One region of the Pectobacterium odoriferum genome, then DNA from elsewhere that is predicted to be linked to it. Evidence: predicted binding sites of a transcription regulator. Region 1 holds the regulator's gene; the other holds the start of a gene.
The links. Region 1 encodes PhoB, which activates phosphate uptake and scavenging genes when phosphate is short. Its sites were predicted from a motif close to CTGTCATAAAACTGNCNNAT; they were not measured.
Positions count from the first base shown of each region.

Region 2: a site for PhoB is predicted at 1,727-1,746, ahead of pitA (inorganic phosphate transporter PitA). Genes of this name have one in related genera too.

Region 1 covers NZ_CP034938.1:1,322,879-1,328,793, reverse strand. The annotation lists gene phoR (phosphate regulon sensor histidine kinase PhoR) at 1-434, opposite strand, end outside; gene phoB (phosphate response regulator transcription factor PhoB) at 462-1,151, opposite strand; gene sbcD (exonuclease subunit SbcD) at 1,446-2,672, shown strand; gene EO763_RS05825 (AAA family ATPase) at 2,669-5,915, shown strand, end outside.
Region 2 covers NZ_CP034938.1:4,878,892-4,884,806, forward strand. The annotation lists gene pitA (inorganic phosphate transporter PitA) at 150-1,655, opposite strand; gene EO763_RS22095 (BaiN/RdsA family NAD(P)/FAD-dependent oxidoreductase) at 1,933-3,153, shown strand; gene EO763_RS22100 (IS3 family transposase) at 3,217-3,390, opposite strand; gene EO763_RS22105 (endonuclease III domain-containing protein) at 3,766-4,431, shown strand; gene EO763_RS22110 (FAD-binding domain-containing protein) at 4,458-5,915, shown strand, end outside.

The DNA.
Region 1 (5,915 bases):
TTGAGGATATTCTGACCGTTATCCTCCGGCCAGCGGAAACTCAGCAGGTGCTGCGCCAGATGATTACACCAGAAGATCGTTCCTTCTTCGGTAATGATCACCACGGCATCGGGCAAGGACTCGGCACCGCTGCGAAACCGTTTGATCAGGAGCGCCAGCTCACGACGTCGGCGTCGGTTACGCAACTGCATCTGATAGAGCCCGTAGAACAGCGGTTCCCAGCTCCAGCGGCCGGGCGGTGGCGTCATGCTGCGGTCGACCCACAGCCAATAAGAGAGTTTTAGCTGGTTATAAAAATTCCAGCACAGTAGGCCTAATACCGCGACCAGCAGAAACCAGGGCAGATAGCCAAAAATCAGCCCCAGCAGTAAGGCAGGCAAACAAAAAAAAGCCAGCTCCAATGCCAGCCTTTTCCATGATAAACGTTCTAGCACGTTAATATTTCTCCGGTTACGATCACCTCAGTAACGCGTTGAAAAACGGTAGCCCGTTCCCCGAACGGTTTGCACCATTTTGTCATGTCCGCTGGTTTCCAGCGCTTTACGCAGGCGACGAATATGGACGTCGACAGTACGATCTTCAACATAAACGTTAGTGCCCCAAACGTGATTCAGCAACTGTTCCCGGCTATAAACACGTTCAGGATGCGTCATAAAGAAATGCAGCAGTTTAAATTCTGTCGGTCCCATGTCCAACGCGTGCTCTTCGGTCGTCACGCGATGAGAGGAAGGATCGAGGCTCAGGCCACGCATTTCAATCACTTCTTCCACCGCCATCGGTGAAATTCGGCGCATCACGGCTTTGATACGCGCCACCAATTCTTTGGGTGAGAACGGTTTGGTAATGTAATCATCCGCCCCCACTTCAAGCCCGCGCACCCGGTCTTCTTCTTCGCCACGCGCGGTCAACATCATCACCGGAATATCACGCGTCAGCGCCTCACGCTTCATATGCTTGATGAATTGCAGGCCCGATCCTCCTGGCAGCATCCAGTCCAATAACACCAGTTCTGGGAACGGCTCCGACAGTTGCGTTACCGCACTATCATAGTCTTCAGCTTCAACGGGTTGATAGCCATTTTGTTCCAGTACAAAGCAGACCATTTCACGAATTGGTGCTTCATCTTCCACGACTAATATGCGTTTTGCCATTGTTAATCCTGTCGTTAATCATCGTCGCTGTTAGCAGGCGAAAGGCATTATGCGTCAGTTTTATGACAGATTTATGAAAAACACACGGCCCTCTCTGCACGATTGTTACAGCGCGTACATCCTATTTTTCGAGCCGCTTTCCAAACGTCTGATTCCACCGCGACAGCCGCCCCCCTGCTATATATAATCATGGCATTACGATGACAAAGCACTCTGGCGACGACACACCCTTTCACATAATAAATAATGATAACGTCATCCACCGCCACGCGGCATGAATATCGAGAGAACACGATGCGCATTATCCACACCGCCGATTGGCATTTAGGACAATATTTTTATACCAAAAGCCGCGCTGTTGAGCATCAGGCTTTTCTAAACTGGCTTATCGTTCAGGTGGAACAACATCAGGTCGATGCCATTATCGTTGCTGGCGATATTTTTGATAACGGCTCGCCCCCCAGCTATGCGCGGGAAATGTATTATAGCTTCGTGGTCGCGCTACAGCGCACAGGCTGCCAGCTCATCGTTCTCGGCGGCAACCACGATTCTGTCGCGATGCTAAACGAATCCCGCGAGCTGCTGGCCTGCCTGAACACACGGGTAATTGCCTGCGCCAGCGACGATCCTGCCCAACAGGTGATCCTGCTGGAAAACCGTCAGCGGCAGCCCGGCGCCCTGCTCTGCGCGATTCCGTTTTTACGTCCGCGCGATGTGTTAACCAGCAAAGCTGGGCAATCCGGGGATGAGAAACAGCTGGCGCTACAGGAAGCGATTACCGCGCACTACCAGCAGTGTTACCAACTGGCTTGCCAAAAGCGCGACAAACTAGGCCTGCCGCTGCCGATTATTGCAACCGGACACCTGACGACAATTGGCTCGACCGCCTCAGAATCCGTGCGCGATATCTATATTGGTACGCTCGATGCTTTCCCGGCTCAGGCTTTTCCTCCTGCGGATTATATCGCGCTAGGCCATATTCACCGCCCGCAGCGCGTGACGCAAAGCGAGCACATTCGCTACAGCGGTTCCCCCATCCCGTTGAGTTTTGATGAACTCAACAGCGAGAAGTCCATCTGTCTGGTGAGTTTTGCACCAGACACGCCAGCACAAGTAAAAACACTGCCTATTCCCGTCACTCAACCGATGCAACTGATTAAAGGCAGCCTGAGCGATATTGAACAACAGCTGGCAGCGTTTCAGCACTATCAGGGCGATAAACCCGTGTGGCTGGATATTGAACTCAACACGCAGGATTATCTGAGCGACATGCAAAAACGCATTCAGGCGATGACCGAGCACCTGCCCGTTGAAGTACTGCTGCTGCGCCGCACGCGCGAACAGCGCCTGCAAGCGATTACCCAGCAGGACAAGGAAACGCTAAACGAATTAAGCGTGCATGACGTTTTTGAACGTCGTCTGGCAACGGAGACAGACATGGAAGACGGTCGCCAACAGCGTGTTCGCACGCTGTTTAATCAGGTTATTGATGAACTGGAAAATAGCGAGCCTGCCCAATGAAAATCCTCAGTCTGCGTTTAAAGAATCTCAACGCGCTGAAAGGCGAATGGAAAATCGACTTCACGCAGGAGCCGTTTTCCAGCAATGGCTTATTTGCCATTACCGGCCCGACCGGTGCGGGAAAAACCACGCTGCTGGATGCTATCTGTCTGGCGCTGTATCACGAAACGCCACGGCTTGGCCTGCTTTCCGCCAGCCAGAATGACCTGATGACGCGTAATACCGCAGAGTGCCTTGCCGAGGTCGAGTTTGAAGTTAAAGGCGTCGGATATCGCGCCTTCTGGAGCCAACGCCGGGCAAGAAACGCCCCAGACGGCAACTTACAGTCGCCCAAGGCCGAACTCGCGCTCATTGAAGACGGCAAAATTCTGTGTGAAAAACTCAATGATAAGAAAGAGATGATCACACAGCTCACGGGGCTGGATTTCGGCCGTTTTACGCGATCCATGATGCTGTCGCAGGGACAATTTGCCGCCTTCCTCAACGCAAAAGCAGACGACAGAGCGGAACTGCTGGAAGAACTAACTGGCACGGATATTTACGGCCTGATTTCCGAACGCGTCTATGACAAACACAAACAGGCAAGCGTCGTACTGAACACGCTACAGGCGCGCGCATCAGGCATTCAACTGTTAACTGATGAACAGCGCCAGCAGGTGGAAGAACAGCTTGCCGAACTGATCCAGCAGGAGCAACGGGGCAACGTCGAACGTGAGCAAGTGCTGACTACGCAGCGCTGGTTTGAGCAACTGACGCAGCAGCGCACGCAGCTAACCAACACGCAGGCGCAACATGAAAGTGCCGAATCCGCTATTCAGCAGGCTAAACCGCAGCTCGACAGGTTAACTCACAGCGAACCGGCAGAAAAACTGAGGCCGCTACATCAGGAACGCGAGCGCTATCGCCAGGAATCTCTTGTTCTGGCACAGCATATTGAACAACTGACCGGGAAACAGGCCGCCGAGCAGGTGACGTTAACCGCGTTACGCCAGCAGGAAGAAAAAGCAGAGCGGGATGTTAGTGAGCACAAACGGGTACGGCAGCAACAAGAGCAGGTGATCAACGAACAGGTTGTGCCACTTGACCATCGCATTACCACGCTGGTGCAGCAAAAAGTACAGCAACAGGACGAGCTGGCAAAAACGCAGGCTCATCTGCACGCGAATGAAAGTAAACAAACACAGACAGCGGCGGAACAGCAGCAGGCTAAACAACAGCTTGAACAGATCCAGTCTTACCGCCAACAATACGCACATCATCAGCAGTGGGGAGAACAACTTCCTCTGTGGCGCACCCAGTTTCGGCAGTTGCGCCAGCTTCAGGACGAGCAGCAGAAGCTGAAACAAAAACAGGCGCAGCATAGCGAACAGTCAGCAACGTTACAGCAAGAGGCAGTGACGCTGGCGGCACAGCGGCGTGAACAACAAGCGGCCGTTGATGCAACCCGTCAGCAGTTCCTACAACACGATGAGACACGGCAACATCAGGAGGCGCACCAGCCGCTTTCCGCCCTGCAACAGCAGTTTAATCAACGCATTGACCAGCGCACTGAACGCCAACAGCTCGCGACAATCAGCGACCAGTTCCAGCGTCTGCATATTCGCAAGCAGCAGTACCTCGCCAAACAGGGTGAGGTACAAGAGCATATCAGCCAGTCAGAAATTTTAAAGAAACAGCAGCAGTCTGAGCATGAGCAACGCAGCCAACATCTGGTCGATCTGGAGACGGTGTATCGACAGGAAGAACGGATCGTTAAGCTGGAAGCCGAACGGCAACGGCTACAGGCCGGAGACGCGTGTCCGCTATGTGGTTCAACCGAACATCCAGCCATCGAAAGTTATCAGGCACTACAGCCGTCTGAAACCCAACAGCGCCTGACGACGCTACAGCAGGAAGTGAATCGGTTAACAACGGCGCTGGCAAATACGACAGCACAATTGGCCGCACGAGAGCAACAGCGGGAACAGTTGCAACAGGACATCGCTCAGCTCGATAGCGAGCATCACGCCCTGCTGCAACAGTGGCAAGATGTCAGTAAGCACTTACAAGTTAACTACTCGCTTGAACAGCCAGACGAGGTCGCAGCTTGGCTTGCGCAAAATGAAGCAGAAGAACAGGACATTCGACAGCAGATTACTGCACGCGAACAATTGCAAAAACAGTGGCAGGAAAGTAAGGATTTACTGACTGCCGCAGAGGGATTGCAGCGGGAACTCGACCAGAGAATCGCACTCAACACCCAGCAACAAACTTCGCTAAACGTTACGCAGCAAGAGACCGAGCAGTCGCTGCAAAACGTGCAGCGGCTGCTCATGCAACACATTCAGGAAATCACGCAGGCGCTGGCAAATGTCGGGCTTCTGCTACCGGAGGCCGACGCACAGGATGGCTGGCTGGCGCAGCGCGAAAGCGAATGGCAAGACTGGAAAGCCAAAGAGCAGGAGCAATCTCGCTTAATTCCTCTGTTAGCCACGCTGGACAGCGATCTTCAACATCTGAATCGCAGCGTGACCGAGGCAAAGCAGCAATCACAGACGCAGCAACAGCGGTTGGAACAACACCTCGCGCTCCTCAACACAAGCCAGCAGGAACGACTGGCACTTTTCGGCGACAGGCAAATCGCTGCTGTGCGCGAACAGCTACAGCGAACCAGCCAACAGTATGACGATGTACTCCACCTAGCCCTGTCCGCTCGGCAGCAAACCGAAACAACGTTGAGCCGTCTGACAGGAGAGCTAGCGAGCACGCAACAGCAGTATGAACAGAGCACGCGCCAGCGTGAAAGTGCGACAGAGCGCTTTAGTCAGGCTTTACAGCAAAGCACTTTTACTGATGAAACGACGTTCCTCAATGCGCTGCTTGATGAGCAGGAACGTCAGGCGTTGCAGTCATGGAAGGAAAAACTGAACCAAAGCTTGCAGCAGGCGGCGGCACTTCACCAGCAGGCTGAGCGGGATCTGCTTGCCCATCAACAAAAGCGCCCCACCTCCCTAACGGAAGACGCTACACAAGAGGCGGCACAGCAGCAGTTGGCAGCGCTGGATGAAACGCTGAAAACCAACCTGCGGCAGCAAGGCGAGTTCCAGCATCAGTTAGCTGACGATCGACAACATCGCCAGAACCAGCAAAATTTACTTAATGAGATCGCCCAAAGCCAGCAAATGTATGACGACTGGAGCTGCCTTAATACGCTCATCGGCTCACAAAGCGGGCATAAATTCCGTAAGTTTGCTCAGGGGCTAA
Region 2 (5,915 bases), 1.4 Mb from region 1:
ACCATGAACGTTGATAAAAAGTAAAAAGGCGATTCCCCACAGAATCGCCTTTTTTTATGACGGACATCCTTGTTCGTCACCCTACGGGCCGTCGCAAGCGACGTTGAAAAACGTTCCCTACGTTTTTTATACGCTATGAATTGCCGTGATTAGATCAGCTTCAACGCCAGCCAGTACAGCGTACCGGACATCAGCATTGAGACAGGCAGCGTTAACACCCAGGCAAGCAGAATACTTCTGATCGTTTTGCCCTGTACGCCCCCACCGTCCGCAATCATCGTCCCGGCAACCGCAGAGGACAATACGTGCGTGGTGGAAACTGGCATACCTGTGTAACTGGCAACGCCAATCGACAGGGCCGCCGTCACCTGCGCTGAAACGCCCTGTGCGTAGGTCATGCCTTTCTTACCAATCTTCTCACCGATGGTCACTGCAACGCGTTTCCAACCCACCATGGTGCCCAGAGACAGCGCCAATGCGACAGCGACGATAATCCAAAGAGGTGCATACTCAACCGTCTGCAGCATGTCTTTACGCAGGTTGCTCAGATAGCGCTTATCTTCGCCCGACGTTTCTGGCAGCTTGATCACCTGATCCATCGTGTCAGAGATACACATCAGCAAACGACGCACTCTGCTGCGATCGTCAGGGTTCAACTGATCGTAACTTTTCAGGTTATTCAGCAGGCCCTGTGTACGGTCAATCGCAATCATCACGCGTGAGCTGTCACAGTGGAACTCTTTCTGACCGTTGCCGGGAATCGTGCTTTCTGGCGGAGAAATCACTGGCGGAGACAGGTCGATAACGTGCGTCAGCGCGTCGCCGTGCTGCTTGTAGTATTCCTGCAAATTGACAACGGCATCACGGGTACGGCTAATGTCATAGCCAGACGCGTTCATGTTGACAATAAACCCGGCTGGCGCGACGCCAATCAGCACCAGCATAATCAAGCCGATACCTTTCTGACCGTCGTTTGCACCGTGAGAGAAGCTCACGCCAATCGCCGATAAAATCAGCGCGGTACGCGTCCAGAACGGCGGCTTACGTTTGCCGTCCTGCTTTTCACGATCGACAGGCGTCAGATGCACGCGCTTACGTTTTTTACTGTCGTTCCAGAACCGACGCAGCACCAGCACCAGCAGACCTGCCACCACCATCCCCACAATCGGCGAGAGCAGCAGGGACAGGAAAATGCTGATCATTTTCGGCACGTTCAACGCATCCACAACGGAAGTATCCGTCAACAGCGCGTTGGTCAAACCAATACCGATAATGGAGCCGATCAGCGTGTGAGAACTAGAGGCAGGAATACCGAAGTACCAGGTACCCAGGTTCCAGATAATGGCAGCCAGCAGCATGGAAAAGACCATTGCCAGACCGTGCGCCGAACTCACGTTCAGCAATAAATCCGTGGGGAGAAGGTGAACAATTGCATAGGCCACGCTCAGGCCGCCCAGCAACACACCAAAGAAATTAAAGACACCCGCCATAACAACGGCAAACTCGGCGCGCATGGCTCGGGTATAAATAACAGTGGCAACGGCATTCGCAGTATCGTGAAAACCGTTGATGGCTTCATACATCAGTACAAACAACAAAGCCAATATCAACATCAGGCCAGTGTAGTAATCCAAACCGGCAAATAAATGTAGCATAAACGTTAGGCCATTTAGTGGTCATGAACGCGGCGCATTATCGGCGACAAGCAGGGGTCGGGAAAAGCGAAATATGACATTTTTTTGACTTAATATATGACGACGATCGGTGGATAAACCATTTAATCAATAAAAATCAAATGATTATATATTTTTACTAATATATGCAAATTGTTACGCTGGTATCGAACAAAAACCAATACTACAATTTGCCGCCCTACGGCTTTTGGCCTGTGGCAATCCAAGAAGATAAAATCACTCATCGGAGAAATGCATTGTGGAACAGTTTGACGCTGTCATCATCGGTGCCGGTGCAGCAGGCATGTTTTGCGCGGCACAGGCAGGACAACGCGGACTGCGTGTTCTACTGCTCGATAACGGCAAGAAAGCTGGCCGAAAGATATTGATGTCCGGCGGCGGACGCTGCAACTTTACCAATATGTATGCAGAACCAGCGGCCTATCTGTCTCACAACCCCCACTTTTGTAAATCGGCACTGGCGCGTTATACCCAGTGGGATTTCATCAGTCTGGTCAACAGCCACCGCATCGCTTATCACGAGAAAACGCTCGGCCAGTTATTCTGCGATGATTCCGCACAGCAAATCGTGGACATGCTGGTAACAGAATGTGAGCGGGCGAACGTCACCCTCCGTTTGCGCAGTGAAGTGACCTCGGTGGAGAAATCAGACGATCGGTTCACCGTCCAGCTAAGCAACGGCACAGCATTCCAAAGTGCATCGTTGGTCGTTGCCTGCGGCGGCCTGTCGATGCCCGGCCTGGGTGCGACGCCGTTTGGCTACCAGCTTGCCGCACAATTCGGTATCAACGTACTCCCAACTCGCGCTGCACTGGTGCCCTTTACGCTGCACAAACCGCTGCTCGAACAGTTGCAAACGCTCTCCGGGGTCTCCGTGCCTACCGTTGTCACCGCAGAAAACGGCGTGACGTTCCGTGAAAACATCCTGTTTACGCACCGTGGGCTATCTGGCCCCGCTATTTTGCAGATTTCCAGCTACTGGCAGGCCGGTGAATTCGTCACCATCAATCTGCTGCCCGACCGCGATCTCACCCAGCTCATTAATGACGAGCGCACCGCTCACCCGAACCAAAGCCTGAAAAACACGCTGGCACAGTGGTTACCTAAACGTCTGGTTGAATGCCTGCAAGCGTTAGGGCAACTGCCGGATGTCACGTTGAAACAGCTCAATAGCGCACAGCAAACGCAGATTGAACAGAGCCTGCAAGAGTGGCGCGTGCAGCCAAACGGTACGGAAGGTTATCGCACAGCCGAAGTGACCATCGGTGGCGTTGACACCCGCACGCTGTCCTCCAAAACTATGGAATCCAGTACGGTACCGGGGTTGTATTTCATCGGTGAAGTGGTCGATGTGACTGGCTGGCTCGGCGGCTATAACTTCCAATGGGCGTGGAGCTCGGCATGGGCGTGCGCACAAGCGCTGCCTTTTTGTTTTGGAAAAATAAGCTTTGTACACTAATTACACTCTATCATGTCAGCATTGGTGGAGTGATGATCTGTCCCTGAAATTACTCCCACCTAATTACGTCACCATGTCATAATCCACCGGTGTTTGATAACCCCGCGTCGAATGGTTGCGACGACGATGATAAAACACCTCGATATAATCAAATATTGCGTTCAGCGCTTCTTCTCTGCTGACAAACGCTTTTCCACACATCAGCGCCGTTTTCAGCGTGTGATAAAAGCTTTCCATTACCGAATTATCGTAACAGCAATCCTTTCCACTCATTGAGCAGCGTAAATCGTTATCTTTCAGTACGTCCCGATATCGATGGCTCGCATATTGACGCCCTCTGTCCGAATGCGCTATCACCTGCCTTGTCGGCTTTCGCCGCTTTCGAGCAGTCACGCGACAGCTCTGCGCTTGAACTCAGGGGTATATTGTTGTCTCGTCATAGTGGCCTCGCTTTCGTTGACTGGTTTGAAAACAAGGTGGGCATTAAATCAAGGACAGATCAGCGGTCAGTGATACCGCATATCATCAGGATGGCTTTACTAACATTGTTATTAACCCCCTGATCCGCCCCTTTCACTGTTCGTGAAGGGACGGGTCTCAGAGACAGAATTTATGCCTAAAGATGAAGCGAGCAGAATAATAGAGATTTACCAAATACTCAGGGACACGCAGCCCACCTTTGAAGAAACCGACGATGAGTGGATGACGCACGGTCTGTCAGAGACGCCGTTTAAGCACCTGGTGTCCTCCGCACTGTCCACCGTCACCACGACCAGACGCACTGTCAAAGCCTGCGACGCTCTTTACGCAGAGGTCAGAAGCTTTGACGACATCAGGAAAATGCCGGAAGAAAAGCTCATTGAGCTAATAAAGCCTGTCGCTCACTACAACCGTAAGGCAAAAACCCTTCGTAAGATGTGCAACATGATCATTGAGGATTTCGGCAATACTATCCCCGAGACGAAGGAGGATCTGCTGAAACTCCCCGGTATCGGACAGAAATGTGCAAACCTGATGCTGAACTACAAGCACGACAAACCCGTGGTCGCCGTGGACACCCATGTCCATCGCGTTATAAACCGCCTTGGCATTGTACAGGCAAAAACGCACGAAAAATCAGCGGAAAAGCTGAACGACGTTACGCCTGCGGAATTTAAAAAACACGCTCATGAATGGCTGATTGCCGTCGGCATGAACATCTGCAAGCCCAGAAACCCACGCTGCACAGAGTGCCCGGTATCGACTTACTGCGATTATTGCCGGGACAGGGCAGCGTAAGGTCCTGACATTAAAATAGGAGATGGATGATGCTTCAGATAGTGTGGTTTAAGCGTGATATGCGCACATTTGATAACGAGGCGCTTTCCCGTGCCTGTGCTGCCGGACCGGTTCTGTGTTTGTACGTATTTGAGCCGGATTACTGGGCCCTGAAAGATACCAGCAACCGCCAGTGGCTGTTTATTCGCGAATCTCTGAACGACCTCTCCGCGCAGCTGCGCGTCATTGGCGGGCACCTGACTGTGATGAACGGCACCGTAACAGGTGCACTGTCTGAACTGCGCCGGCAGGTCGGTAAATTTGTTCTGCACAGTCACGAAGAAACGGGCAATTTGTGGACCTTTGATCGTGATAAAAACGTTTCTGCGTGGTGCCGCGCGCAGGGCTGTGACTGGTTTCAGTATGCCCAGAATGGCGTGTGCAGGCCCGTTTCGCGACGCCGCGAGCGTTTTAAAGCTCACTGGGATGCGTGGTCGGCTCGCCCTGTCTTCTGCGTGCCGCAGCAGGCGGAATTTGTTACCACGCCAACTGGTCTTACAGCCGAACATTTGCCCGCAAGTGCATGCGCCGACCTTCTGCCTTGTCCGGGCCGGCAGGCTGGAGGTCGGGAAGCAGGCCTGGCAGTGTTGAAAGACTTTCTGCACCGCCGCAGCGAAAAGTACAGCGGCGCCATCAGCTCGCCCGTCACGGCTGAAGATGGCTGTTCACGGCTTAGTCCTCACATCGCTAATGGCACGCTGAGCCTGCGGGAAATTGCCCAGCGTGTCACAGCGTTACGCACACAGACGCTTTCACAACAGTGGAAAAAAAGCCTCAGCGCCTTTCATACGCGGCTATGGTGGCACTGCTATTTTATACAGACGTTAGAAAACCAGCCGGAAATGGAGGAAAAGCCCCTGGTTCCGCAAATGGGGCTACTCAAGAGGCCGTTCAACCAGGAAAGATTTGACGCATGGAAGGACGGGCGCACCGGCTGGCCGATGGTAGATGCATGTATGCGTTATCTTCATCACCACGGCTGGATCAACTTTCGCATGCGGGCCATGCTGGTTTCAGCCGCCTCCTGGTCGCTCTCTCTTCCCTCCGGTCCGGTAGCTGCCTGGCTTGCGCAGCTCTTTGTTGACTACGATCCCGGTATTCACTATCCGCAAATTCAGATGCAAAGCGGGATGGCGGCCAACGGCGTACTGCGCATCTATAATCCGGTCATGCAGGCGCACACGCTCGATCCTGATGCTAGGTTTGTCAGGCAATGGGTACCTGAACTTCGCGTCGTCAGCGATGTCTGGATCTTCGAACCCTGGAAGATGCCGTCCAGCTTGCAAAAACAGGCTGAACATCTGTCAGGCGTTCCCGTTTGTCTGCCGCTGGTCGATTTTGCCGTAGCGCATCGTGAGGCAAAGGCGGCAGTCTCCACACTCCGGCAGCGACACGGGCTGTCGCCGGCGCCGGGGTTTCGTGAAAAACCTGACGGTCAACACGTC